2 regions of the Limnohabitans sp. 2KL-27 genome follow, and region 1 is predicted to be linked to the other one. Evidence: riboswitches for the same ligand, from Rfam matches in the RefSeq annotation. Region 1 holds a riboswitch; the other holds the start of a gene.
The links. Region 1 has a riboswitch for S-adenosylhomocysteine ahead of ahcY (adenosylhomocysteinase). Riboswitches for the same ligand answer to the same signal wherever they lie in the genome.
Positions count from the first base shown of each region.

Region 2: it holds a riboswitch for S-adenosylhomocysteine, as region 1 does, so the genes downstream of both, metH (methionine synthase) here and ahcY (adenosylhomocysteinase) in region 1, are expected to answer to the same signal.

Region 1 is NZ_CXOP01000002.1:747,176-761,773, reverse strand. It holds gene paaC (1,2-phenylacetyl-CoA epoxidase subunit PaaC) at 1-127, shown strand, start outside; gene paaD (1,2-phenylacetyl-CoA epoxidase subunit PaaD) at 137-673, shown strand; gene LHAB_RS06415 (2Fe-2S iron-sulfur cluster-binding protein) at 710-1,816, shown strand; gene LHAB_RS06410 (OmpW/AlkL family protein) at 1,883-2,482, opposite strand; gene metF (methylenetetrahydrofolate reductase [NAD(P)H]) at 2,649-3,479, opposite strand; gene LHAB_RS06400 (TlyA family RNA methyltransferase) at 3,498-4,346, opposite strand; gene ahcY (adenosylhomocysteinase) at 4,506-5,939, opposite strand; S-adenosyl-L-homocysteine riboswitch at 6,018-6,114, opposite strand; gene LHAB_RS06390 (MotA/TolQ/ExbB proton channel family protein) at 6,227-7,207, shown strand; gene LHAB_RS06385 (flagellar motor protein MotB) at 7,204-7,953, shown strand; gene LHAB_RS06380 (peptide chain release factor 3) at 8,104-9,732, shown strand; gene LHAB_RS06375 (HAD-IIB family hydrolase) at 9,781-10,566, shown strand; gene LHAB_RS06370 (methyltransferase) at 10,631-11,794, shown strand; gene LHAB_RS06365 (excinuclease ABC subunit UvrA) at 11,795-14,598, opposite strand, start outside.
Region 2 is NZ_CXOP01000002.1:447,995-462,592, reverse strand. It holds gene LHAB_RS04810 (ABC transporter substrate-binding protein) at 1-164, opposite strand, end outside; gene LHAB_RS04805 (FKBP-type peptidyl-prolyl cis-trans isomerase) at 221-667, opposite strand; gene LHAB_RS04800 (DUF6352 family protein) at 713-1,783, opposite strand; gene metH (methionine synthase) at 1,789-4,500, opposite strand; S-adenosyl-L-homocysteine riboswitch at 4,556-4,656, opposite strand; gene LHAB_RS04790 (tyrosine-protein phosphatase) at 4,770-5,516, shown strand; gene LHAB_RS04785 (homocysteine S-methyltransferase family protein) at 5,559-6,605, opposite strand; gene queC (7-cyano-7-deazaguanine synthase QueC) at 6,631-7,350, opposite strand; gene recQ (DNA helicase RecQ) at 7,560-9,440, shown strand; gene hppD (4-hydroxyphenylpyruvate dioxygenase) at 9,445-10,527, opposite strand; gene LHAB_RS04765 (CaiB/BaiF CoA transferase family protein) at 10,740-11,939, opposite strand; gene LHAB_RS04760 (DUF3297 family protein) at 11,947-12,207, opposite strand; gene LHAB_RS04755 (hypothetical protein) at 12,587-12,865, opposite strand; gene LHAB_RS04750 (sensor histidine kinase) at 13,098-14,598, shown strand, end outside.

The DNA.
Region 1 (14,598 bases):
CCTCCAGCGCCCGGTCGATGGCGGCTTTGTGCCCACAGGCAAACAAGGCATCCACTCCGAACACCTGGGTTTCGTCTTGGCTGAAATGCAAAGCTTGGCCCGCGCCCACCCGCAAGCCACCTGGTAACGCCAAGCCATGTCCGCCCTCACTTCGCAGCCCAGCGCCACCGATGTGGCCCGCGCCTGGCATCTGCTCGACAGCTTGACCGACCCGGAAATTCCGGTGGTCAGCTTGCGCGAGCTGGGCATTTTGCGCGACGTGCGCGCAGGAGAAACGGGACTGGACGTGGTCATCACGCCCACTTACAGCGGCTGCCCTGCCATGGGCCAGATCGAAGACGATGTGAAAGCCCTGTTGTTGGCCAACGGCCTGCAAGGCCGTGTGGTCACCCAACTGGCGCCGGCCTGGACCACCGACTGGATGAGCGAAGCGGCCAAAGACAAGCTGCGCGCTTACGGCATTGCCCCGCCGCACGCCTGCGCAAGCCCCACCACAGGGGCAGCCAGCGTGGTGCAGTTTGCGGCGCGCGGGGCCAAGCCCGAGGTGGTGAACTGCCCGCAATGCGGCTCGGCCAACACCACCGAAACCTCCCATTTCGGCTCGACCGCCTGCAAGGCCCTTTACCGGTGCCTGGCCTGCATGGAGCCCTTTGATTACTTCAAACCCTACTGAGTCGCCTCGCGCCACCCAGTCCCAGAGCCTCAAGCCATGTCCGCAGCCCCCCGATTTCATGACCTCCCCATCGCACGCATCAGCCCAGAAGCAGCCGGTGCTGTGGCGATCACGCTGAACGTGCCTGCCGATCTGCGCAGCAGCTTCGACTTCCAGCCTGGCCAGTTCCTGACCTTGCGTGCCGACATCGATGGCACCGACGTGCGCCGCAGCTACTCCATCAGCTCGGCACACAGCCAACTGCAAAAGCAAGGCGTTCTCGAGGTGGGCATCCGACCCGTGGAAGGTGGGGTGTTCTCCAACTGGGCCGCCACCCAACTCAAGGCGGGCGACACACTGCGCGTGATGCCGCCCGATGGCCGCTTTGTGGTGCAGCGCCCCCGCGCCATCCACCGCGTGGGCTTTGCCGCAGGCTCGGGCATCACGCCCATCCTGTCCATTTTGGCCAGCACCCTGGAAGACCAGCCCGAGAGCAAATTCACCCTGGTCTACGGCAACCGCCGCATGGACAGCGTGATGTTCAACGAAGCGCTGCAAGACCTGAAAGACCGCTACCCGGACCGGCTCACGCTGATCCATATCCTCTCGCGCCAAGCGCAGGAAGTGCCCTTGCTCGAAGGTCGCATTGACGGCGCGAAAGTGCAGGCCATCATCGACGCCTTCCTGCCCGTGGGCAGCATGGACGAGGTGTTCGTGTGCGGCCCCGAGGCCATGATCGAAGCCACGGAGCAAGCGCTGCTGACCGCCGGCGTGAAAGCCGAACGCATCCGCACAGAACGCTTCAGCTCGCCCACACTCGATGCGCTGCCCCCCGACGCCCGCGCCAAAGCCGTGCTGGGTCACCCCGCCACACGTGCGCAAGGCGAAGTGCAACTCACCGTGGTGCTGGACGGCAAGCCGTACAACATGCCGATGAACCGCAACGAAAAGATCCTCGACATCGCCTTGTCACTGGGTCTGGACCTGCCCTACTCTTGCAAAGCCGGAGTTTGCTGCACCTGCCGCTGCAAGGTGATGGAAGGCACGACCGAGATGGAGAAAAACTTCACCCTCGAAAAACCCGAAGTGGAACAAGGTTTCGTCCTGTCTTGCCAAGCCCGCCCAACCAGCGAGCGCGTGGTGATCAGTTTCGATGAACGCTGAAACTCAGCGTGAGGCCCGCCTTGAAAACGCCCTGCACTGCAGGGCGTTTGACTTGACTCAACCCCGTCAGTAGCGGTAACCCAAACCCACCCCCACCAAGACAGGGTCCAGCTTCAAAGTGCCCTGATTGACGCCGCCGACAAAGACATTGGAGCGGATATAAAGCTTTTTGACATCGAAGTTCAAGGACCAGTTTTTATCCAAAGGTAAATCCATGCCAACCTGCAGCGCACCACCCCAGCTGTCGTCTTCTAGGTCAGCCCCTCCGCCGAGCAAATTGACCCGGGTGATGCGGGTGTAGTTCACGCCCGCTCCGACATAGGGCTTGTAACCATTCAATCCAGTAAAGTGGTACTGCAGCAGCAAACTGGGTGGCAAATGCTTGAAGGTACCAATCGATGTTCCGCCCATCGAGACCGTTTGTTTTTGGGGCACGGTCAGCATCAATTCGGCCGCCATGTTCGGGGTGAAAAAGTAACTGACGTCCACTTCCGGGATGGTCTTGTTGTTGACCGACAGACCCAGACCCGTGCCATCTTTGTTGGCCATGTCCAGGTGCACAGCGCGAGCGCGCACCACCCAAGGGCCTTCACCTGAAGCTTGGGCTATGGCGGCAGTCGCGGAGCAAGCAACCAACACGGCTGCAGCGATGGTGAGTTTTTTCATGTTGAGTTTCCTTATGAACGAAGAGCTTTTTGCTCGACTTCATTGGAAATTCAAACCACCCGCCATGGTTTGAGCAAGGTCAAATACAGCGGCAAGCCAACACCGGATTTCAGCTGAAATTGTGTTGAATCAATGCCAGCGCAAAGGTCCCAGAGTTCTGTGTGTTTCAGAACCGACGGCAGATTTCTGCCGTGGCAGCACTCTGGTTCATCGTGTAGAAATGGAGGGCTGGCACGCCGCCATTGACGAGTTGCTGGCACAAATCACTGACCACATCCAAACCAAAGGCCTTGATCGACTCCACATCATCGCCATAGCCCTGAAGACGCAGCCTGATCCAGCGCGGAATTTCGGCACCGCAAGCGTCTGAAAAACGCAGCAACTGAGACGAACTGGTGATCGGCATGATGCCCGGCACGATGGGCACATCCACGCCCAGCTTGTAGGCATCGTCCACAAAGCGGAAATACGCATCGCTGTTGTAGAAGTATTGCGTGATGGCCGAGTTGGCACCGGCTTTCACTTTGGTGGCAAAGGCCTGCAAGTCGGCATCGGGGGACTTGGCTTGCGGGTGGATTTCGGGGTAGGCCGCCACCTCGATGTGGAAATCGTCACCGGTTTCGGCACGGATGAACGCCACCAAATCGCTGGCGTAATGGAACTCGCCGCCAGCGCCGTAGCCACTGGGCAAGTCACCGCGCAGAGCAACCAGGCGCTTGACGCCCATGGCCTTGAGCGTGGCCAGCTCTTCGCGCACCGAAGACTTGGTCGCACCGATGCACGAGAAGTGAGAAGCGGCCGCTACGCCTTCGCTCAGGATGGCGCTCACGGTGGAAAATGTGCCCTCTTGCGTCGAGCCGCCCGCGCCGTAAGTGACCGAACAAAACTCAGGCTTGAGGGCGTACAGCTTTTCGCGCACCCCGCGTAATTTATCCGCGCCCTCGGGCGTTTTGGGTGGAAAAAACTCCAGACTGATGGGCAACTTCAAACCAGACATCACAACACCTTCCAAAATTCAATCGTCGTTGGCCTTGGCATAGGCCTTGGCAGCCCGATCGGCCTCGTGCGCGATGCGCGTGGCCTCGCGAGCAGGCAACACCGCCTCAGGGTCAGGCCAGCAAGCCTGCACAAAAAATTCATGGTTGCCGTCCCCCCCCGCAATCGGGCTGTCCAGCCAGGCCGTGACCTTCATGCCCAATTCGGTCAGTGCCGTGCGCACCCGGTTTTCGATGAAGGGGAAATGCGTGTCGTCTTTCACGATGCCGCCCTTGCCCACTTGCCCCGGTTGCAGCTCAAACTGGGGCTTGACCAGCATGAGCAACTGGCCTGTGGGCTTGAGCAAATGCACCACTCCCGGCAAGACCAAAGTGAGCGAGATGAACGACACATCGCCCACCACCAAGTCAAAGCCTTCCAATGCCTCAGGAATGCGCTCGTCGCCAGGCTCCAGCTCGCGGGCGTTCACGCCTTCGATGCAGACCACACGCTCGTCGCCCATGATGCGCGGATGCACCTGGGCATGACCCACATCAATGCCCACCACCTCGGCCGCGCCGTGCTGCAGCAAACAGTCGGTGAATCCCCCCGTGCTTTGACCCACGTCCAGGCAGCGCAAGCCGTCGACCCGAACGCCCGTGGCCTGCAAAGCGCCTTCGAGCTTGAGGCCGCCGCGAGAGACGTAGCGCGACTCGGCATCGTCGAGCAACTCCAGGGCTGCGCTCTCGGGCACCTCGTCGCGGTTTTTGACGACGGTGCGCCAAACGCCGTCAGGCTGCTGCCACTTCACGCCCCCAGCGATCAGTCGCTGGGCTTGTGAACGAGAGGCGGCCAAGCCACGTTCGACGAGGAGTTGATCAATGCGCATGGGGTGGGGTCAGCCAAACAATCAATGGAACAAGGGGGGTAAGCGATGCGGGCCAGCCCACACCGTGGTCAATCCGCGAGAAGTCATTCCCGCGCAGGCGGGAATCCACTCGCAACAATCGACATCATGCCTACCCGCCTGCGCGGGCAGGGCAGTCCATCAATAACGGTAAGTGTCGGCCTTGTAAGGACCGTTCTTGGACACGCCGATGTAAGCAGCTTGCTCTTCGCTCAATTCGGACAGCATCGCGCCAACTTTCTTCAGGTGCAGGCGGGCCACTTTCTCGTCGAGGTGCTTGGGCAGCACATAGACCTTGCCGGACTCGTACTGGTCTTGCTTGGTGAACAGCTCGATCTGGGCGATGGTCTGGTTGGCAAACGACGACGACATCACGAAGCTGGGGTGGCCGGTGGCGCAGCCCAGGTTCACCAAACGGCCTTTGGCCAGCAAGGTGATCTTCTTGCCATCGGGGAAGATGACGTGATCGACCTGGGGCTTGATCTCGTCCCACTGCAACTTTTCCAGAGAAGCGACGTCGATTTCGTTGTCGAAGTGACCGATGTTGCAAACAATGGCTTCGTCTTTCATGGCGGCCATGTGCTCGTAACGGATCACATTCTTGTTGCCGGTGGCCGACACGAAGATGTCGCACTTGTCAGCAGCGTATTCCATGGTCACCACTTTGAAGCCTTCCATGGCAGCTTGCAAGGCGTTGATCGGGTCGATCTCGGTCACCCAAACTTGGGCGCTCAAGGCGCGCAAGGCTTGGGCCGAGCCCTTGCCCACGTCACCGTAACCGGCGACGACGGCCACTTTGCCGGCGATCATCACGTCGGTGGCGCGCTTGATGGAGTCGACCAACGATTCGCGGCAACCGTACAGGTTGTCAAACTTGCTCTTGGTCACCGAATCGTTCACGTTGATGGCACGGAACATCAGGCTGCCCTTGGCGGCCATTTCGTTCAAGCGCAACACACCGGTGGTGGTCTCTTCGGTCACGCCGATGATGTGCGCGCCCTTGCGGCTGTACCAGGTGGGGTCCACGGCCAACTTGGCCTTGATGGCGTTGAACAGGCAGGTCTCTTCTTCGCTGGTGGGGTTGGCGATCAAGGACGCGTCTTTTTCGGCGCGCTTGCCCAGGTGCATGAGCAAGGTGGCGTCGCCGCCATCGTCCAGAATCATGTTGGGGCCTTCGCCTTCGGTGCCAGCGGGGCCGAAGTCAAAAATACGGTGGGTGTAGTCCCAGTAATCGGCCAGGGTTTCGCCCTTGATGGCGAACACGGGCGTGCCCTTGGCGGCAATCGCGGCAGCGGCGTGGTCTTGGGTCGAAAAAATGTTGCAAGAGGCCCAACGCACATCGGCACCCAAGGCTTGCAGGGTCTCGATCAACACGGCCGTCTGGATGGTCATGTGGAGCGAACCGGTGATGCGCGCACCCTTCAAAGGCTGGGCCTTGTTGAATTCTTCGCGGATGGCCATGAGGCCGGGCATTTCGGTCTCGGCGATTTTGATTTCTTTGCGACCCCAATCGGCCAGACCGATGTCGGCGATCACGCAATCGGCGTTGACGGTGGAAGGCATACGTGCATTCATGAGAAAAGCTCCAAGCAATGTGAATGAACCACACGCTGGCGTTGCACTGAATGGAAATTACAGGCTCACCGCACGTCGTGTGGATGAGCGTCGTTGCTGTTGAAGTGTTCCGAGCCTCACGCCCCGCTGCCGACTTGTTAACAAGTCAGGGGGCGCTGCAACGCTCCTCGGAAGCAATAATTCTACCGCAGCTTGACCCCAACCCCTCACCACCTTGGAGAAAGCTCGACCTGACAGGGGGTGATTCCGCTAGACTGGTTCGGTTTGCAGCTTTCCAGCCCCTCCCCATGTCAGACCTGATGCTTTACCTCCCCAATTACTGGCACCTGTGGGCCGTGGCGGCCGTGATTGGCCTGGTGGCCTGGAACTACGGCACCCAATTCATCCAACCCGCGCTGCGGCTCAAAACCGATCTGTCCAAGGTCCATGACCATTTGGCGCAGTTGTCCCAACAAGCCCCAGGCACCCACATCGATTTGGCCCAACTGAAAGACGATGTGATGACATCACCCGCCTTGCAGCATGCCTGGCAGCAATATGCCTGCACGCTGCAAGTGCAATGGCAAGCGCCCGATGCCGGACCCCTTGGGGCAGCCCGGCAGCGGGTGAGCCATTTGTCACGGTCATTCTTCGCCCACATGGACATGGCGGCCAACGGTCAGCGGCTTGACCTGTCCCATCTCGAACAGCTGACGCAAAACGACCCGAACCTGGGCAAACTCTGGGCCGAATACAACCAGGCTCTGGAAGCGCTGCAGCAACTGGAAACCTCGGCACACAACACCAGCGGCCAATGGCAAGCCCAAAGCCATGCCGAAAACTACTTCACCGAACAAGCCCTGGTGGACTCCCCGCTGCAATCGAATTTCTACAAGCACATCCCAGGCATCCTGACCGGTGTGGGCATCATCGGCACCTTCTCGGGCCTGATTGCCGGGCTCGTCAACTTTGATGTGTCCAACCCGGAGCGGGTGCAAGCCGAGCTGAGCCAACTGGTGCAAACCGTCGGCCATGCCTTCTTGGTGTCGGCCCTGGCCATCACTCTGGCCATGGTGTTCACCTGGATCGAAAAATCCCTGCTGACGGGACGTTACAGGCAGGTCGAACAACTCCAGCAGGGCCTGGACACCCTGTTCAACCCCCAAGGCGGTGCGCAACACATGGAGCGCCTCACGTTGGCGGCAGAAATGCAAGCGGCGTTGTCTTACAAAATCCTCAGCCAACTGCGCCTTTCCCCAACGCCGCCGCCCACACGCCCCGCCCCATGATCGGCCCCAGAAAAGCCCCTGCCCGCAAGCGCACCGACGAGGCAGAAAAACCCTTCTGGATTTCTTTTTCAGATCTGATGACCGCCCTCATGGTGCTGTTTTTGGTGGCCATGGCGGTCGCGCTCTTGAACGTCACGCAAGGCTTGCGCCAAATGGACGAGCACCGCACCACGCGCGAGCAAGCCATCTCCAGCTGCCTGAGCGAAGTCCAGCAACTCACGCAGCAAGCTGAATTTGCAGGGGTCAAGCTGCGAGGGCAAACCCTCGAACTGGGCACTTTGGCGGAGTTCAAAAAAGACAGCAACGAGCTGGAACCCCAACGCATGGCTTTTCTGCGCAGCTTCGTCCCCCAAATGCTCCGTGTGGCGCACACCCCTGGCTGCAAGGAGTGGCTCAAGCGCTTTGTGCTCGAAGGCTATGCCAGCCCCGAAGGCTCTTATTTGTACAACCTCAACCTCAGCCTGGAGCGGTCCCAGCGCGTGCTGTGCGTGTTGCTCGACGCCAAGGCCCCCGATGCCCCCAGCCTGGCAGATCGCAAAACGGTCCGGGAAATGTTCTTCGTGGGCGGCTCCTCCTTCAACTCGGCCATCCTGAACCAACCGGAAAAAAGCCGCCGCGTCGAACTGCGACTCGAATTCAAGGACCTGCGCCCCCAATGCACCGCCGACACACCCGGCTGCGAAGCCGATGAGGCGCGCCCCATTCCCTGGGACGACGACTTCAAATGCCCTGTGGCCTCCCGCTGAGCGGCCAGACCTTGGCCTGAATCCCCGGCGGCGAGGCGGACCGCAGAGCGTTTGCGCGCTGCTGGCCCGGTAAAATCACGCTTTCGCCAGCCCGACCGGGCCTGGCCACCGCGCAGGCGACTGGCCGAGCGCACGATTTCAGGACCCCTTGTGACCTACGCCCACGAAACCCGGCGCCGCCGGACGTTTGCCATCATTTCCCACCCCGACGCGGGTAAAACCACGCTGACCGAAAAGCTCTTGCTGTTCTCGGGTGCGATCCAGATCGCCGGTTCGGTCAAGGCCCGCAAGGCCTCGCGCCACGCCACCTCGGACTGGATGGAGATCGAAAAGCAGCGCGGCATCTCGGTGGCCTCATCGGTCATGCAGATGCTGTACCGTGATCACGTCATCAACCTGCTCGACACCCCTGGCCACAAAGACTTTTCGGAGGACACCTACCGCGTGCTCACGGCGGTGGACTCGGCGCTCATGGTGATCGACGCGGCCAACGGTGTGGAAGCGCAAACTCGCCGCTTGATCGAGGTTTGCCGACAACGCGACACGCCCATCATCACCTTTGTCAACAAGATGGACCGCGAAGTGCGCGACCCCCTCGACATCCTGGACGAAGTCGAGCGAGAACTGGGCATGCCCTGCGTGCCCATGACCTGGCCCATCGGTCAGGGCAAATCGTTTGGCGGCATCGTCAACCTGCGCACGCAGGCCATGACGGTGTTCGACTCCGGCAGCGAACGCCTGCCGCAAGACTTCGAAACCATCCCTCTCACCGAGCAAGCCCAACTGGCCGAGCGCTTTGGCCTGGAGTGGCAAACCGCCATGGACAGCATGGAACTGGCCACCGGCGCATCGCCCGCGTTCGATGAAGCCGCTTTTTTGGCGGGCAAGCAAACGCCCGTGTTTTTCGGTTCTGGCGTGAACAACTTCGGCGTGATGGAAGTGCTGGACGCCTTGGTCGATTTGGCCCCACCGCCACGCCCCCGCACCAGTTCGGTGTTGGTGAACAAGCAGCCCGTGGTCAAAGAAATCCAGCCCGAGGACAGCGCGTTTTCGGGCGTGGTGTTCAAAGTCCAAGCCAACATGGACGCCAACCACCGCGACCGCATCGCCTTTGTGCGCATGGCGTCCGGCAAATACACGCCCGGCATGAAGCTCAAAGTGCAACGGACCGCCAAAGAGCTGCGCCCCACCAGCGTGGTGACCTTTCTCTCGCAAAGACGCGAAGCGGTCGACGAAGCCTATGCCGGCGACATCATTGGCTTCACCACCCACGGCGGTGTGCAGTTGGGCGACACCATCACCGACGGTGCCAACCTGCTGTTCACCGGCCTGCCCTTCTTTGCACCCGAACTGTTCATGACGGTGATTTTGAAAAACCCCCTGCGCACCAAACAACTGCAGCAAGGCCTGGACCAGCTGGGTGAAGAAGGCGCAATCCAGGTCTTCAAACCCGAAATCGGCGGCCCCATGCTGCTGGGTGCGGTGGGCCAGCTGCAGTTTGAAGTGGTGCAACACCGCCTGAAAGCCGAATACGACTGCGATGTGCGCCTGGAGGGCTGCCAGTACACCGGTGCGCGCTGGATCACCGCCGACACCCCGGCCGAGTTGCGCGAGTTCACCAACGCCTACCCGCAGCGCATGTCGCTCGATGCGGCAGGCACGCTGGCGTACCTGTGCACCAGCCCCTACGACGTGCGCCTGGCGCAAGAGCGCTTCCCCAAAATCCACTTCCACCCGCTGCGCGAGCACGCAGGTCTGGCCCTGGGCAGCGCGGGCTGATCGCTGCATTGGGGTCAGATCCCCATTGAATCGACAAGATTTACAACCATGCGCCCCCTTTCCAGTTGGCAGGTTCCGCAAGACATCCTCGGCGTCTTCACCGACATCGACGACACGCTGACCACCGAAGGGGCGATCACCCCAGACGCCTTGCAAGCCCTCGCCAATCTGAAAGCGGCGGGTCTGCATGTGGTGCCAATCACCGGACGACCGGTGGGTTGGAGCGAAGCCTTTGCGTCAAGCTGGCCGGTGGATGCCATCGTGGCCGAAAACGGGGCCGTGGGGCTGCAACATTCGGCCACACGGGGCCTGCGCAAGCTGTACCAGCAAGATGCGCCGACACGCCAAGCCAACTTCACCCGCATGCAAGCGGTGCTCGCGCACATCGAAAAAAATGTGCAGGGCGCTGTGCGCTCCCAAGACAGCGGCGGGCGTGAAACCGACATCGCCATCGACCACAGCGAATTCACGCAACTGCCACAAGACGCCATCGAAGAGGTGGTGCGCCGGATGCAAGGCGCTGGCATGACCGCCACGGTGAGCAGCATCCATATCAACGGCTGGTTCGGCACGCACAGCAAACTCTCTGGGGCGCGCTGGATCGTGCGCGAGTTGTGGGGCCGTGATCTCGATGCCGAAATCGAGCGCTGGGTTTATGTGGGAGACTCGACCAATGACCAAGTGATGTTTGAACACTTTGCCCACAGTGTGGGCGTGGCCAACATCCGGCGCTTTGAAGCACAACTCACACACCCGCCGCGCTTCATCACGCCCAGCGAACGCGGTGCAGGCTTTGCCGAATTGGCCAGCCAACTGCTGACGCGTCTGCGCTGAAACTCTGTTGAAACCCCTTCGTGGCCATCTGCGCGATACCTACACACACCGACTGGACCTGCGCATGAATGCCCCCATCCTTTTGACTTGGTCTGAAAAAGACACCCCACGCTCGGCCCTGTGGCGCTCCGACCAAGTGCTGCCCAAAACCGTGGTGCTGGCCGATGACACCATGACCGCCGACACCGCCTACCGCCTGGCCTGCGCCGGCACCGGCTTGCTGTGGCGCAGCGACTTTCAAAACGCGCGGCAAATGCTGCAAGCATTGACACGGCGCATCGACAAGCCCAAAAAGGTTCGCGCCAAAAAGCAAGACCCGGATGCGCCAGTGATCCCCGGTGCGGCCTTTCACACCCACCGCCAGGCGCAAGCCCAGCGCACGCGAATTTTGAGCCAGGTCTTGATTGAACTTGATGGCGATTACGGCATTGCCTTGCGTCGCGCGCCCGATGCGAAAGCCGCCTGCATGCAGGCCTTTGGACCGGCCGATGGGCAAGCCTCGGTGATCTCACTGCGAAGTTTGCAGGGCGTGATCGGCGCGTTTGAATGGCGCAAGAAGGGCGTTGAAGTGCCTGCCATGGGCGAAGCCTTGTGCATTTACCCGCACTACGGCGTGTTCTCACCGGTGCGCGGCGAATATGTCGAGTTGGTGGCCAAGGCCCCGCTGCCCGATGCTTTTTCTGCGCACCCGGTGGCCTTCGACATCGGCGTGGGCACGGGCGTCTTGTCGGCGGTGCTGGCGCGGCGGGGAGCACAACAAGTGGTTGGCACCGACCAGTCTGAACGCGCTTTGGCTTGCGCTTTGGACAACCTGCAACGCCTGGGTCTGCAAAACCAGGTGCAACTGCTGCAGACCGACCTCTTTCCAGCCGGTCAAGCGTCGGTGGTGGTGTGCAACCCCCCTTGGCTGCCGGCACGTCCCACATCACTTTTGGAGCAAGCGGTGTATGACGAGGGCAGCCAAATGCTGCAAGGCTTTTTGAAGGGCCTGCCCCAACACCTGAGCGACGGTGGTGAAGGCTGGCTGATCTTGTCCGACCTGGCAGAGCACCTGGGCCTGCGCAGCCGCGATGCCCTGCTGGGCTGGATCGCACAAGCCGGCCTGACGGTATTGGGGCGCATGGATGTGAAGCCTGTGCACGCCAAAGCCCAAGATGCCAGCGACCCACTGCATGCCGCACGGTCGGCCGAAGTCACCTCGCTGTGGCGGCTTGGTGTGACCGGCTGATCACACCCGCGCCAGCACCGGCCCCAAGGCCACGCCCGTGTGCGTGCCCAACAGCACCAGCGCCTCGGGTGTCATGGCCGCCACAATGCGGCCGCCGGCATTGCCGCCTTCCGGCCCCAGGTCAATCACCCAGTCGGCCTCGGCGATCACATCGAGGTCGTGTTCGATCACGATCACGCTGTGACCGGCGTTGACCAAGCGGTGCAACACGCTGATCAGTTTGTCCACGTCGGCCATGTGCAGGCCCACGGTGGGCTCGTCCAGCACATACAGGGTGTGCGGGGCTTTGTTGCCGCGCTTGCCCACTTCGTCGCGCACCTTGGTCAACTCGGTCACCAGCTTGATGCGCTGCGCCTCGCCACCACTGAGCGTGGGTGAAGGCTGGCCCAAAGTCAGGTAACCCAGCCCCACGTCCTTGAGCAGCTGGAGCGGGTGCGCGATGCTGGGCATGCTGGCGAAAAAGTCCACCGCTTCGTCCACCTCCATCTGCAGCACATCGCCAATGCTCTTGCCACGCCAGGTGACGGCCAGCGTTTCAGGATTGAAGCGGGCACCCCGGCAGGTTTCGCACGGCACTTTCACATCGGGCAAGAAACTCATCTCGATGGTGCGCATGCCCTGGCCTTCGCAGCCGGGGCAACGGCCTTCGCCGGTGTTGAAGCTGAAGCGCCCGGCCGCATAGCCTCGCGCTTTGGCTTCGAGTGTTTCGGCAAACAGTTTGCGGATCGTGTCCCAAAAGCCGATGTAGGTGGCGGGGCAGGAACGCGGTGTTTTGCCAATGGGCGTTTGGTCGACTTCGAGCACGCGGTCAATGCCCTCAAAGCCTTGCACATCGCTGCATGCGCTCAAAGCCACGCGCTGACCGGCGTCTTGGGCGGTACGCCCGGCAAAAGTGGCGCGCTGACTGACCAGCGCCTGCACGTTGGTCAGCAACACGTCTCGGGCCAGGGTGGATTTGCCGGAGCCACTGACACCGGTCACGGCCACCAGACGCTTGAGCGGCACTTGCACATCGACTTGGCGCAGGTTGTGCAAGTTGGCGCCAGTGAGCGTGAGCCATTGCATCGGCGCCGCCCCAGCCTCTGCGTGGGGCGGTGGCGTGGGCACCGATTTTGGCTTACCCCCGCCACATGAGGCGCCCGCGCCAGCGCCCCATGCAGAGGCATCCACCACCCGACGCAATTGCATCGGGTGCTTCATCGCGTGCAACAAGTAGCGACCGGTCTGCGAGTCGGCGGCAGCGGTGATGTCGGCCACCGAGCCCTGCGCCACCAAACGCCCACCGCGTTTGCCCGCACTCGGACCAATGTCGATGATGTGGTCGGCACGGCGAATCGTGTCTTCGTCGTGTTCCACCACCACCAAGGTGTTGCCCTTGTCGCCCAGCTTGTGCAGGGCTTTGAGCAAGATCTGGTTGTCGCGGGCGTGCAAACCAATGGTGGGTTCGTCCAGCACGTAGCACACGCCTTGCAGATTGCTGCCCAATTGCGCCGCCAAGCGGATGCGCTGGGCCTCCCCACCCGACAGCGTGGGCGCACCCCGGTCGAGTGTGAGGTAGCCCAGGCCCACTTCTTCCAAAAATTCGAGGCGGCTTTGGATCTCGGGCACCAGATCGCGAGCGATGTCGGCATCGCGCCCGGTGAGTTGCAGTTTTTCCACCCACTGGCGGACATCGCTGACCGACAAACTGGCGATGTCGGTGATGCGCCAGCCTTGGCCCGGCGCTGCGCCCAAGCGCACGGCACGCGCAGTGGCATTCAGGCGGGTGCCTTCGCAACTGGGGCAGGCCACGTTGGCCAGGTCTTCGATCTCGGGTTCGGCAAAGGTTTGCTCGCGGCCTTTGTCCTTGTCGTCACGCACCGAGTCATCGAACACTTTGCGTTCGTCCTTGCTCAGTTGGACCCCTGTGCCCACGCAGTCCGGGCACCAGCCGTGTTTGCTGTTGTAGGAGAACAAACGGGGGTCCAGCTCCGCGTATGACGTGTCGCAGGCCGGGCAAGCCCGCAAGGTCGAGAACACGCGGTGCTGGCCAATGCGGGCGGTGGATTCGCCGCTGAACATGGCTTCGCGCAAACCGTCCAGATCGCTCAACACATGCACCACCCCTTTGCCATGCTCCAGGGTTTTGGTCAGGGCTTGGCGCAGGATGCTTTCTTGGGCGGGCGACACATCAAGACTCGCCACCGGCAGCTCGATGTTGTGCTCTTTGAAGCGGTCGATGCGGGGGAACGCTTGGGTCGGCAAAAAGTCGCCATCGACCCGCAGATGGGTGTAGCCACGAGGCCTGGCCCAATCAGCCAATTCGGTGTACACGCCCTTTCGGTTGACCACCAGCGGTGCCAACAGGCCGATGTGCTGGCCCTTGAACTGCGTCATCAGCTGCGCCACGATGCTGTCGGGCGTTTGCGGTTGCACCGGCGTGTTGTCATACACGCAATGCTGAATACCCAGCTTCACATACAGCAGGCGCAAGAAATGCCAGACCTCGGTGGTGGTGCCCACGGTCGATTTGCGGCCGCCGCGTGACAGGCGCTGCTCGATCGCCACAGTGGGCGGGATGCCGTACACCGCATCGACCTCCGGGCGGCCTGCGGGCTGCACGATGGAGCGGGCGTAAGCGTTCAGGCTTTCCAGATAACGGCGCTGGCCTTCGTTGAACAGGATGTCAAACGCCAGCGTGGACTTGCCTGAACCGCTGACACCGGTGACCACGTTGAACTTGCCGCGCGGGATGTTGACGCTCAGATTCTTGAGGTTGTGCTCTTTGGCGTTGACGATTTGGATGTTGTTGTTCAACACAGTTT
Region 2 (14,598 bases), 300 kb from region 1:
GCGCGCAGGGTGTCGGGCCAAGCGGTGTTGACCCCTTGCGCTGCCGCCGGGCGCACAGCCAAAACGGCGGGCAACACCGAAACCGCCCCCAATGCAGCCAAGGTTTGCCGGCGGTTCCACCAGCGCTGCGGGGTTTCGGTGGGGCAAGAAGTAGCGTGTGTCATGTCAAGCCTATCGCGTGAGCCTGGGTGCGGTGGTCCAGTGAATGGCGCCAAAGGCATCACTTGCCTTGGATGCCCAGCAACTCCACCTCAAACAACAGTGTGGCGTTGGGCGGCACCGCGTTGCCCGCGCCTCGCGCACCGTAAGCGATTTCAGGCGGGCAGGTCAACTTGGCTTTGCCACCCACCTTCATGCGCTGCACGCCTTCGGTCCAACACGCAATCACGCGGTTGAGGGGAAAGTCGATGGGCTGGCCGCGTTTGTAAGAACTGTCAAATTCGCGTCCGTCCGGGAAGGTCCCTTTGTAGTGCACCGTCACTTTGTCGCTGGCCGTGGGGCTGGCACCGCTGCCGTCTTTCAGGCTTCTGTAGACCAGTCCACTGGGGGTCACCACAGCGCCATCTTCTTTGGCGGCAGCTGTGATCACCGCGTTTTGCGCCATGGCCGATGGGGCCAACAGGGCGAGGGTGAGGGCGAGACACGAGAAGCGGAGTATGGTTTTCATCATTTACGGGGGTAGTTAAAGATAACAAAACCTGAGCGAAAAATTTCAGGCAGAAAGGGTCAAGGGCAAATTGAGCAGCAGATTTTGCGGTTTGAGTTTGAGCAGTCCCTGCTCGTTCATGGCCAAGCCCAAATAAACCGGCTTGCCTTGCACATCGGCGCGCATGTCTTGCGGGTGGTCAAAGCGCAGCTTGAACAGGCTGATGAGTTGTTGTTGCCGCGCAGCTTCCAGCTCCATGCCTTGGTACAAGTCATTGAGCAAAGCGGTGGACGTGACGTCCAGGCCCACATGCCAACGCCAAGCGGGGTCGTCCACTTTTTGCACCGGCTCGATTTGCACCGAGACCCCCAAGAAGTGTTGAACCCAACGCGCCAGCACCACCGACAAGGCTTTGAGGCCCGAGCGGGCATTGACCATTTTGAGGATCAAGCCGTGCGGCAACTCGTTCTGGATCTCGTGCGTCATGTCCAGCAAAAAAGCGTAGCGGCCCAAGCCTTCGCGCTGCGCCAGGTAACGCTCTTCGTTGTCCTTGTGCAGCACTTTCACATCGACTGCTTTGAGCGCCGCACCGCCCTCCATCAACAAGCGGCCCATCTCACCGAGGCCACCGGTGGCTTGCAAAGTGTCCAGCGTGTCGCTGTCGCCCGACAGCACGCGGCCATCGCGCACGGTGATGCGTTGGCGTCTGAACAGCAGTTCTGCCGCACGCCAGACCCAAGCATCGTTCTCACCGGTCAACACATTGCACACGATGGCCTGCACCACCAGGTCGATGAACAGGGGCGGGAGCTGGATGTTGCCACTCTGGATCCAGCCCATGTAGGCCGCTTCCAGAGAACCCGCGCTGTTCACTTCATCGCGAAAACGCAAAAACAGTTTGTAATTTTCACGGACATCGTCGTCCTTGAAATGTTTGTAGTCTGCAGGGGTGACCAGCCTGTTGGGCGCCTCGGTCAGCGCGGCATGCAAGCGCTTTTCGGCCTTGCACGATTCGGGCACCAGCGCCATTTCGGGGCGTTGCAGCCACATTCGCCAGTAGTCTGGACTGGGCACCAACCAACCGCGCTCGTTGGGTGTCAGGTGTTGGTGGCCGCAGGCGGTCCAGAAGGTGTGCATGGCGTTTACAGGTTGGGGGCCAGCAAGCGTTGCAGGTCTTTGACCTCGACACCGCTGCGCTGTGCCAGATCGCTCACCTGGTCGTCACCCACTTTGCCCACGTTGAAGTACTGGGCCTCGGGGTGGGCGATGTAGAAACCACTCACGCTGGCTGCAGGCGTCATGGCCAGGCTCTCGGTCAGGCCCATGCCGATGTCTTCGCATTGCAGCAAGTCGAACATCGCTTGCTTGGCACTGTGGTCGGGGCAGGCCGGGTAGCCGGGTGCGGGGCGAATGCCTTGGTACTTTTCGGCAATCAACGCTTCGTTGCTCAGCGCCTCGCCCACGGCATAACCCCACAGGTCGGTACGCACTTTTTTGTGCAGACATTCGGCCAAAGCTTCGGCCAAGCGGTCAGCCAATGACTTGAGCATGATGGCGCTGTAGTCGTCGTGTGCGGCTTCAAAAGCGGCAGCTCGTTTGTCGGCACCGATGCCGGCGGTGACCGCGAACAGGCCCACATGGTCTGGCGCTGTGCCCTGCGGCGCGACGAAGTCGGCCAAGCAGCGGCTGGGGCGCATGACGCCATCGATGCGCTGTTTTTCGGTTTGCTGTCGCAAGCCGCGCCAGGTCATGGCGACCTGCTGGCGAGACGCATCGGTGTAGAGCGCGATGTCGTCGTCATTCACGCTGTTCGCGGGGTACAGGCCCAGCACCGCGTTGGCGGTGACCCAGCGGCCATCGATGATTTTTTGCAGCATGGCTTGCGCGTCGGCATACACCTTGCGCGCCTGCTCGCCCACCACCTCGTCATCGAGGATCGCGGGGAAAGGCCCCGCCAAATCCCAAGTCTGGAAGAACGGACCCCAATCGATGTACTGCGCGATCTCGGCCAGGTCGTAGTTCTTGAACACGCGCCGGCCAATGAACTTGGGCGCGGCGGGCACGCCTTGCGACCAGTCGATCGGTGTCTTGTTGGCGCGGGCTTGGGCCAGCGTCCACATCGGAGTTTGCTTTTTGCCCGCGTGTTGCTCGCGCACTTTGGCGTAATCGGTGTTCAGGTCGGCGATGAATTTGGCCGCTTGCTCGGACAACAAGCCCTGCGCCACACCCACGCTGCGCGAAGCATCGGGCACATAAACCACGGGGCCACTGTAGTTGGGCGCGATCTTCACGGCGGTGTGCACGCGGCTGCAAGTGGCCCCGCCAATGAGCAGCGGCATCTGGCGTTCGCGGAAATACGGGTCTTTTTCCATCTCGGCCGCCACGTACTGCATCTCTTCGAGGCTGGGCGTGATCAGGCCCGAAAGGCCAATGATGTCGGCGTTTTCTGCTTTGGCCTTGGCCAAAATTTCGTGACAGGGCACCATCACGCCCATGTTGACCACTTCAAAGTTGTTGCACTGCAAAACCACGGTGACGATGTTCTTGCCAATGTCGTGCACATCGCCCTTGACGGTGGCGATCACGATCTTGCCCTTGGCTTTCACGTCTTCGCCAGCGGCTTCTTGCGCGAGCTTTTCGGCTTCGATGTAAGGCAGCAAATGCGCCACAGCCTGTTTCATCACGCGGGCGCTTTTCACCACCTGCGGCAAGAACATCTTGCCCTGGCCGAACAGGTCGCCGACCACGTTCATGCCGTCCATCAGCGGGCCTTCGATCACATGCAGCGGACGACCGCCCTTGGCCAGAATTTCTTGGTAAGCCTCTTCGGTGTCGTCGCTGATGAAGTCGGTGATGCCATGCACCAGCGAGTGACTCAAGCGCTGCGCCACACGCACCGGTGCATCGGGCGTGCCGCGCCAGGCCAGCTTGGTGGTCTCGTCTTTGGCTGCGCCCTTGGCGCTGTCGGCCACTTCCACCAAACGCTCGCCCGCATCAGGGCGGCGGTTCAGCACCACGTCTTCCACCCGCTCGCGCAGCGTGGGCTCCAGGTCGTCGTAGACGCCGACCATGCCCGCGTTGACGATGCCCATGTCCATGCCCGCCTGGATGGCGTGGTACAGGAACACGGTGTGGATGGCCTCGCGCACCGGGTCGTTGCCCCGGAAGCTGAAGGACACGTTGGACACACCGCCCGAGACCTTGGCGCCCGGCAGGTGTTGCTTGATCCAACGCGTGGCGTTGATGAAGTCCACCGCGTAGTTGTTGTGCTCTTCGATGCCGGTGGCGATGGCAAAAATGTTGGGGTCAAAAATGATGTCTTCCGGCGGAAAGTTCACCTCGTCGACCAGCACGCGGTAAGCGCGCTCGCAAATCTCGATCTTGCGTTCGTAAGTGTCGGCCTGGCCTTTTTCATCAAACGCCATGACCACGGCAGCCGCGCCGTAACGTTTGACCAGCTTGGCCTGGCGCTTGAACTCTTCCACGCCTTCTTTCATGCTGATCGAGTTCACGATGCCCTTACCCTGGATGCAGCGCAAACCGGCTTCGATCACGGTCCATTTGGACGAATCCACCATCACCGGCACGCGGGCGATGTCGGGCTCGCCGGCCATCAGGTTCAAAAACCGCACCATGGCCGCCTGGCTGTCGAGCATGGCTTCGTCCATGTTCACGTCGATGATCTGCGCACCGTTTTCAACCTGCTGGCGCGCCACGGCCAGCGCTTGCTCGTATTCGCCGTTCAAAATCATGCGGGCAAAGGCCTTGGAGCCGGTCACGTTGGTGCGCTCACCCACGTTGACAAACAGCGACCCCGTGCCGATGGAGACAGGCTCCAGACCGGACAACTTCATGGGGGAAACAGACAGAATTTCAGACGCGACAACAGACACGGGCTCACCTTGGGGCAACAGGTGAGCGTCGTTGTGCAAGATCATTCAGACATTGAACGGCCCCAAGCCTGACCGGATGCGCCTTGACGGCGGCGGGCTGCAACGCTCCTTGGGGAAGGGGTGATTTTAACCGCAGGCCTGACCTGAGAAACTGACACCCACTTTGCACCAAGATGACAGGTTTGACGGTTTGAACGCCGCACAATGGGGCCATCACCTTTGAGACGCACATGACCCTCGAATCCAACCCTCTCACATCCCTGCAAGGCGCGTCCAACTTCCGCGATGTGGGCGGCTACCCCACGGCTGGGGGCCAGCGCGTCAAGCGTGGCCATGTGTTTCGCTCGGACCATCTGGCGGGGCTGACCGATGCAGATGTGGCGCGTTTGCAGTCGCTGGGTGTGCGGCACAGCCTGGACTTTCGCGGCGTGGTCGAATACACCGCAACGCCTTATGCGATTGCCGGCGTTGAGCGCGTGGCACTGACGATTGAGCCTACCGTGATCGCGCGCATGCAGGCGCTGGTGGCGCAGGGCATCGTGCCCACCACCGAAGAGACAGTGGATTTGATGCGCGAGACCTACCGCGATTTTGTGAACCGCAACGCGGACACATATGGGCGGTTCCTGAAGCATTTGCTGGAGCAGCCCACACCCCAGGTGTTCCACTGCACCGCTGGCAAAGACCGCACCGGTTTTGCGGCGGCGCTGCTGCTCTCAGCGTTGGGCGTGAACCGCGCCACCATCGAGCACGACTATTTGCTGACCAACCAACTCTACAAGCGCGATGCCCGACTGGAGGGCCAAGGCCACCCCCATGTGATGAAGGTGCTGTGGCAAGTGCAGCCAGAGTTTTTGCAGGCGGCTTTTGACGCGGTAGACACCCAACACGGCGGCATGCAGGACTATTTGCACGGCGCGATTGGCCTCAGCCCCCAAGATCTGGGCGAGTTGAAGCGGATGCTGTTAGAGCCTTGAACCCGACATGTCGGGGCGCAAGCCCCGACATGGCCTGAAAACTCAGGCCGCTTCTTTGTAGAAAAACCCACCGTGCACATTGCGCGGGGCCAAGGGTGCAACGGCTTTGCCAATCGCGCCGATGTGCTCGGGTGTGGTGCCGCAGCAGCCGCCCACAATGTTGACCAAGCCCTCGGCGGCAAATTCGTGCAGCAGGCGGCTGGTCACCTCGGGCGTTTCGTCAAAGCCGGTGTCGCTCATCGGGTTGGGCAAGCCCGCGTTGGGGTAGCAGCTGATGAACGTATCACCCGCCACCTTGTTCAGCTCCTGGATGTAAGGGCGCATCAGCGTCGCGCCCAAGGCGCAGTTCAGGCCAATGGCCAGGGGCTGGGCGTGGCGCACGCTGTGCCAAAAAGCGGTCACGGTCTGGCCGCTCAGGATGCGGCCCGAAGCATCGGTCACGGTGCCGCTGATGATGAGGGGCAGGCGCTCACCACTGGCTTCAAAGAATTCTTCGATGGCAAACAGCGCCGCTTTGGCGTTGAGCGTGTCAAAAATCGTCTCCACCAGCAACACGTCGGAGCCCCCTTCGACCAAGGCTTCCACCTGTTCGTAATAAGCGGCGCGCAGTTCTTCAAAGGTCACGTTGCGGGCCCCGGCGTCGTTCACGTCGGGGCTGATGCTGGCGGTCTTGGGCGTGGGGCCCAAGGCGCCGACCACAAAACGGGGTTTGTCGGGGGTGGAGAACTTGTCGCAGGCCGCTCGGGCTATCTTGGCGGACTGCAGGTTCATCTCGCGGGCCAGGTGCTGCATGTCGTAGTCGGCCTGGGCCACGGTGGTCGCGCCAAAGGTGTTGGTCTCGATCAGGTCGGCACCGGCGGCCAAATAGCCTTCGTGGATGTCGCGGATCACGTCGGGACGGGTCAGGCTGAGCAACTCGTTGTTGCCCTTGACGTCTTTGGGGAAGTCCTTGAAACGTTCGCCCCGGTAGTCGGCCTCCGACAATTTGAAACGCTGGATCATGGTGCCCATGGCCCCGTCCAGGATGGCGATGCGGGTGTTCAGGATCGCGGGCAGCGCTTGGGCGCGGGTGTAAACAGGGGTCTTCATGACCCGTATTGTAAAAGTCCGGGTTTCAAGCCTTTTGAAATCGCTCAAACCCCGACGCCCGCAGCTCACACGCGGGGCACTGGCCGCAGCCATAACCCCAAGCATGGCGCTGGCTGCGGTCACCCAGATAGCAGGTGTGGCTGTGCTCGACGATCTGGTCCACCAAGGCCGGTCCGCCACCGTGGGCATCGGCCTTGTGGCCCAAATCGTGCGCCAGTTGCCAGGTTTGGGCCTTGTCGATCCACATGAGCGGGGTTTCGATCAGCAGCTTGCGGTCCATGCCCAGCGACAGGGCCACCTGCATGGCCTTCATGGTGTCGTCGCGGCAGTCGGGATAGCCCGAAAAATCGGTCTCGCACACCCCCGTGACGATCACTTGCAAGCCCCGGCGGTAGGCCAAAGCGGCGGCCAGCGTCAGGAACAACAGGTTGCGCCCGGGCACAAAGGTATTGGGCAGACCCGAGCTTTCCATGGCGATGGCGGTGTCGCGGGTCAATGCCGTTTCGCTGATCTGGCCCAGGATGCTGGCGTCCAGCAAATGGTCCTCGCCCATTTTTGGGGCCCAGGCCGGAAACCGCGCCTTCAGGGCCGCCAGCACGTTCAAACGCGCGTCCAGCTCGACTTTGTGGCGCTGGCCGTAGTCAAAAGCCAATGTTTCAACGCGCTCATAGCGGCTCAAGGCATGGGCCAGGCAGGTGGTGGAGTCTTGGCCACCGGAAAACAGAACAAGGGCAGAGGTGTGCATGGGGAAGGATGGTAACGCTGTCAATAGAGGGAGAGAGCTGTCTCAGTCGGGGGGCGTTTGGAAGGGGGCGGGCACGGGGTGACGATTTTGGCGTACCCCCGCCTCATGAGGAACCCTGTGCCCGCCCCCGCCCACCCTCACAACACCCGCCAAAATCAAGCCGCCCAATAGCGGACAATCACCCCTCACCCAAAGCTGTCACACCGAACGTGTCCCCCCACCTCCCCATCCTGCGCGAAGTCTTTGGCTACGATGCCTTTCGCGGCCCCCAGCAAGCCATCATCGACCATGTGGCGGCAGGGGGCGATGCGCTGGTGCTCATGCCCACGGGTGGTGGCAAGTCGCTGTGCTACCAAATTCCGGCCATCGCTCGCCAACGGGCAGGCCAGGGCATCACGGTGGTGGTGTCGCCCTTGATTGCGCTGATGCACGACCAGGTGGGTGCGTTGCACGAAGCGGGCGTGAACGCCGCCTTCCTCAACTCCACGCTGACGAGCGAAGAAGCGCAGGACATCGAACGCCGACTGATGCGCGGTGAGATCACGCTGCTCTACGCAGCACCTGAACGCGTGACCCATGGGCGCTTTCTGGCCCAAATGGACTCCTTGCTCGAACGCGGGCTGCTGAGCCTGTTCGCCATCGATGAAGCCCATTGCGTGAGCCAATGGGGCCACGACTTCCGGCCCGAGTACCGGGGCCTGACGGTGTTGCACGAGCGCTACCCCGGCGTGCCGCGTGTGGCGCTCACGGCCACGGCCGATGCGCTGACCCGTGCCGACATCGTCGAGCGCTTGCAATTGGAAGGCGCCGAGCTGTTCATCAGCAGCTTTGACCGGCCCAACATCCGCTACACCATCGTCGAGAAAAAAGACGCCAGCACCCAATTGCTGCGCTTCATCGAACGCGAGCACCCCGAAGAAGCGGGTGTGGTCTATTGCCAGTCGCGCAAGCGGGTCGAAGAGATCGCGGCCATGCTGGTCGAGTCGGGCATCCATGCGCTGCCGTACCACGCAGGCCTGGACGCGGCGGTGCGCCAGCGCCACCAAAACGAATTTTTGCGCGAAGAAGGCGTGGTGATGGTGGCCACCATCGCGTTCGGCATGGGCATCGACAAACCCGATGTGCGCTTTGTGGCGCACCTGGACATGCCCAAGAACATCGAGGGCTACTACCAAGAAACAGGCCGTGCCGGGCGCGACGGCTTGGCGTCGGACGCGTGGATGGCCTATGGCCTGCAAGACGTGGTCAACCAGCGCCGCATGATCGACGAGAGCCCGGCGGGTGAAGAGTTCAAGCAGGTCATGCGCGGCAAGCTCGATGCGTTGCTGGGTCTGGCCGAGGCGACCGACTGCCGCCGTGTTCGATTGCTGAAATATTTTGACGAAACCTATCCGGGTCAAACAGACGCTGGACAAGGCGTGTACATGCCCTATTGCGGCAACTGCGACAACTGCCTTCAACCCCCAGAGGTCTGGGACGGTACCGATGCCGCGCGCAAACTGCTGTCCACCGTGTACCGCTGCCAACAAAGCAGTGGCCACAGCTTTGGTGCGGGCCACACCATGGACATCGTGCGTGGCAAGAAAACCGAGAAAGTGGTGCAGCGCGGCCATGAAAGCATCAGCACCTTTGGGCTGGGCGCGGATTACAGCGAGCAACAACTGCGCGCTGTGATGCGCCAGTTGATCGCCATTGGTGCGCTGCATGTGCACACCGAAGACGGTTTCAGCACCTTGCACCTGACCGAAGCCTCACGCGCCGTGCTCAAAGGCGATGTGCCGGTGCAATTGCGCGAGAGCACCAGCCAGCGCAGCGACAAAAAGGCCCGCACACGCAGTGCACCGGGGCCAGCGGCGGCCAATTTGGGCCAAGACGCGATGGTGCGTTACATCAACCTCAAGGCTTGGCGCGCCGAAGTGGCCAAAGAGCACAACCTGCCGGCCTATGTGATCTTCCACGACGCCACCCTGGCCGCCATTGCCGAAGCCGCCCCGCAAAGCTTGCAAGACCTGCAAGGCATCAGCGGGCTGGGCGTCAAAAAGCTCGAGGCCTATGGCGAACAGGTGCTGCGGGTGTGCAACGGCAGCTGACCTCTCAGGCTTGATCCACCTGTATCGCCCCACGCCGAATCTGATCGCGCTCCAGGCTCTCAAACAGCGCCTTGAAGTTGCCTTCGCCAAAGCCTTCATCGGCTTTGCGCTGGATGAACTCGAAGAACACGGGGCCCAGCAAGGTCTGACTGAAGATTTGCAACAGCAAACGCTTTTCACCATTGGCGGTTGATCCGTCCATCAGGATGCCGCGCGCCTGCAACTCGGGCACCGGCTCGCCATGGCCCGGCAGGCGTTCTTCGAGCATCTCGTAATAGATGTCGTTGGGCGCGGTCATTAGCGGAATGCCCGCCATTTGCAGCGCGTCCACGCTTTTCAAGAGGTCGTCGGTCAAGAGCGCGATGTGCTGGATGCCCTCGCCGTTGAACTGCATCAAAAATTCTTCGATCTGGCCCCCGGTCTTGCCCGACTCTTCATTCAGCGGGATGCGGATCATGCCGTCGGGCGCGGTCATGGCGCGACTGGTCAGGCCCGTGTGGGTGCCTTGGATGTCGAAGTAGCGGATCTCGCGGAAGTTGAACAGCTTTTCGTAAAAACCACTCCAGTAAGCCATGCGCCCTTTGTAGACGTTGTGCGTCATGTGGTCGATGCGCTTGAAGCCGTGACCGGGCGGGTGGCGGTCCACGCCGTCGATGAATTCAAAGTCGATGTCGTAAATGCTTTTGCCGTCTTCAAAGCGGTCGATCAAATACAAAGGCGCGCCACCAATGCCCTTGATGGCGGGCAAGCGCAGCTCCATCGGGCCAGTGGGCACCTCCACCGGTTGAGCGCCCATGGCCAGTGCACGCTCATAGGCTTTGTGCGAGTCTTTCACGCGAAACGCCAACGCACAGGCACACGGCCCGTGCTCGGCGGCAAAGTAGCCGGCCAGGCTTTTGGGCTCGCGGTTGACGATGAAGTTGATGTCGCCTTGGCGGTACAGCACCACATCTTTGGATCGGTGCTTGGCCACCAAAGAAAAGCCCATCTTTTCAAACAAGGGCTCCAGGGTGTTGGCGACGGGGGATGCAAACTCGACGAACTCGAAGCCACACAGGCCCATGGGGTTGTCAAACAAATCGGCCATGAAAATCTCCAGCAATGAACCGGGCCGCGCTGCAAAGTGAGCGGGGCCCGAATTGAAATCGGTCCAACAAAAAGGGGGGGGGTTAAGAAGCCTGCGGCGGTGCGCAAGGTTTGCCCCGCGTGCTGCGCGCGAGGTGGATACCGAAAATCAAGACCTGGATGGACATGCGTTGATTGTGAGGGACATCGACAGGTTCAGCAAGACAACACGTTTCAGGCCACGGCTTTTAATGCGCGCAGTTGATCAATGTCTACAGCACTCAGACCCAGACCACGCAGCAGTTCATCGGTGTTTTCGCCTTGGAACGGCGGCTCCAGCCGAACCCCCAAACGCTGGCCACCCATGGTGAAAGGCAACAGAGCAGCCGGGGCGCTTTGCCCCGCCTTGGCACCATCGGTCAGGCGCACATCGGCCAAGCCGCCGGTGGCCTGAAGGTGCGGATCGTCAAACAACTCTTCGGGCTTGACAATAGGCGCAAAGGGCAGACCGGCTCTTTCAAAAATGGCCGTCAGTTCGGCCGCGGTGAAAGCCTCCAGACGGCTGCGCAGTTCGGGGATCAACTCGGCGCGCAAGGACACGCGGGCGTTGTTGTCAAAGTAGCGCGGGTCGGCTTTCAGGTCGGCAAAGCCCAGCACGTCACAAAAGGTGGCCCACTGCGCATCGCTCACGGCGGCCAAAAAGATTTGCTCACCGCTCTTGACGGTGAACACGTCGTACACCGCCCAGGCTGAAATGCGGTTGGGCATGGGCTCGGCCGCTTGGCCGGTGATGGCGTACTGCAGCATGTGCTGCCCCACCAAGAACACATTGTTCTCGAACAACGCGGACTGGATCTCTTGCCCGCGGCCCGTGATGCCGCGCTGGATCAGCGCGCCCAGCACGCCAATCGCGCCGAACATCCCACCCATGATGTCATTCACGCTGGTGCCTGCGCGTAGCGGGTCGCCGGGGCGCCCCGTCATGTAGGCCAGTCCGCCCATCATCTGCACCACCTCGTCGAGCGCCGTTCGGTGGTCGTAAGGACCGGGCAAAAAACCTTTGAGGCTGGCGTAAATCAATTGAGGGTGCTTGGCCGACAGGCTGGCGTAGTCCAGGCCGTACTTGGCCATCGAGCCGGGCTTGAAGTTCTCGGCCACCACATCGGCGGTGGCGCACAGGCGCCGTGCCACATCGGCACCTTCTGGTGACTGCAGGTTGAGCTGGATGCTCTTTTTGTTGCGGTTGAACATCGGAAAAAAACCCGCCCCCGAACCCAGCAAGTGCCGCGTGCGATCGCCCTCGATCGGCTCGACCTTGATGACCTCGGCCCCCATGTCGGCCAGCACCATGCCGCAGGTGGGGCCCATGACCATGTGGGTGAACTCGACAACGCGCAGGCCTTCGAGTGGAAGTTTTCCGGTGGGAACGTTCATGCACACCTCAACGGTAATACGCTTCGACTTGGCCTTTGAGTTTGATCAGCAAGGGCTGGCCCTTGCGGTCCAACGTTTTGCCAGCAGGCACGCGCACCCAGCCTTCGCTGATGCAGTATTCCTCCACGTCGGTGCGGTCTTTGCCATTGAAGCGGATGCCGATGTCGTGCTCGAAGACGCCGCGCACATGGTGCGGACTGCGGGTGTCGATCGAGAGGCGGTCGGGCAGTGCGGGGCGAGAGGGTGTGTCGGTAGAGATGTCGGTCATGGCGTTGAACTGGTTTAAAACCTACCGAATCTATACCAAAAACCCAAGGGTATTCAAGCGCTGAGGTCGCCACCGCGATCAGGCCCACACAGGGCAAACGGTCATCTTTGTTCAGGTTGCCCAGCGCCTATCCACCTGCACCTCGTTAAGGGGCCACCGGCCAGATAGGCGGTGGGCTGGCATTTCCAGGCCAGAGGGATGGCCCAGCGCATCGGCATACAACGAAAAAATCTCAGGCCCAAAGTGGGCCGTGGGCGATGGTCAAAGACTACCGATGAGCAAGGCCTCAAGCGCATCCGCACTGAGGGCGGTCCACAGTCATTCATGCTTTGGTCATTTGGATGCGGGCAAGCTGTCTTTTTGCGAGCCCATTTTCCCTTCAACGGCGGTTGAAATATTGACGCATTTCGGCCAGGGTTTGCGACTCCTTGTACTTGACGCTGCCAACTTTGACTGTGCTGTTCGGAAAAATGTCCTCTTGCGTCAAGTTGTACTTTTCCATCACCGCCATGATCTGGGCCGTGCCTTGTTCGATGGCCTGCTGGCGCAATCTGGCCTGCTCCAATTCATGGTCCATCTTTTTCAAGACTTCCAATGACTGGGTGATTTTCAAATCAAGCTCCGCTTTTTGCTGCTCAAGCTGTTTCAGTGAAGGCATGGTGAGGATCTCAAAAGAATGGGTGGAGATAGCGGTTTGGAATTTAACAACCGTCCTCGTTCGACCCCACATCAAAGATCATGAAAACACACAGAAGCTCACAACTCAGCGGGCGTTCGTGGCTGGATGACTGCAAATGCTCACACTTGCTCTCACTTTCGAGCCAGCATTTGATGTGAATTGACAAAAAAGCGGTTTATGCCCTGTCAAACTTTTATGATTCCAAGCATCCATGAAACGCTTGTGTTGTCTTTTCCTGTTATTGTTTTTTCAATGGTCCTTGCTTGCAGGGCAGGACCGCTTTGAAATCGAAACGGCTTATTTTCACGATGATCAACAAAAGCACACCCTCGAGACCGTCCAAACGCAAGACTTCAAACCGTATCGGGGTCAACTGCGCCTGGGGTTTAGCCGAGGTGAAACATGGCTTCGGATTCGGCTGAAAGACCCCTCGGCGTTTTCATCGACTGACCTGGCGGCACCGCTGGTGTTGAGGGTCGAGCCTTATTCTTTGGACCGTTTGACTTTCTTTCAACAAAACGCCGGGCACTGGACCCCACAACTTGGGGGCGAGTTGCAAGCGCCAAAGAAAAAAGTTTGCATTGAACTGCAGCACTGTTTTGAATTCAACACGTTGAATGCCGATGCGAACTTCGCCTATCTGAAAGTTGAAACAACCTCTGTGCGCATTGTGCGCACTGAAGTGATGACTGCCGACGATGCGCTGCAGTCATCGATTGCTGCCATCAAAAGCGTCAACACCGCTTTGAACCTTTCGATCGCATTGTTGATGCTTTCGGTGCTGTTTTTCCTCTTCGAACGCTCACGGTTGTTGCTGGTTTTTTGCGGTTTTCAAACGGCGGTTGTGCTGTCGATTTGCGCTTTTTCCGGTGTTTTACCCCAAGGCGGGGGACTGCTGGCGGCGGTTCAACCGAACACCTTGGCTGGCTTGGCGCTGGTGATGCGGATGGCGATGACCGTGCTTTTGGCCTGGGTGGTGGTGTCTGCTTACAAGCCCACTAGGGCTTACGCGCGATGGATTGCCGCTGTGCTGTGGGTATGCGGCCTGAACCTTCTGCTTGTTTTGTCTGGGTACGAAACAGAGGCAGGCTTGATGAACTACATCGTCGGTTTTTTCTGCCCCTTCATCCAGATCTGGGGGGCTCGGACAGTTCGTGAGCCCATGCCAGGCCGTTGGATTTTCACATCAGGATGGGTCTTGTTTTTACTCATCATCGTTTTGGGGTTTCCCTACAATTTGCACACCCAGGACTGGCGTGATCAATACAATTTAGCGCAGACCAGCGGTGATCTGCGATTCAACGGGATTTTCATTGGTATCGTTGTTTTCTGGCTGGTGGCAACTGAAAAAAGCGCCCGCAACCGCAAAAAAATTCTGGAGCTTCAGGCCTTGCAGATCCAGGTGGCGGAGTCCAAAGTCCACGAGGAAGGGTTAAAGGAACGCCGCGACCTGATTGACATGCTGACGCATGAATTGAAAACGCCATTGAGCACCATCAAATTTGCCATGGCTTCGCTCAAAAGAATGGCCTTGGTGCCCAATGATTCTGCAGAAAGGATTCTTCACATCAACGCCTCGGTGGAGCGCATGGACGCGATGATCGAGCATGTGGCCATGTCCAACAAAATTGAACGCATGCAGGCGCGCGGATCGGAAGAAACCGTCTCGGCCATCGAACTGATGAACGTGGTGATGCAGGAGTACCGCGAGC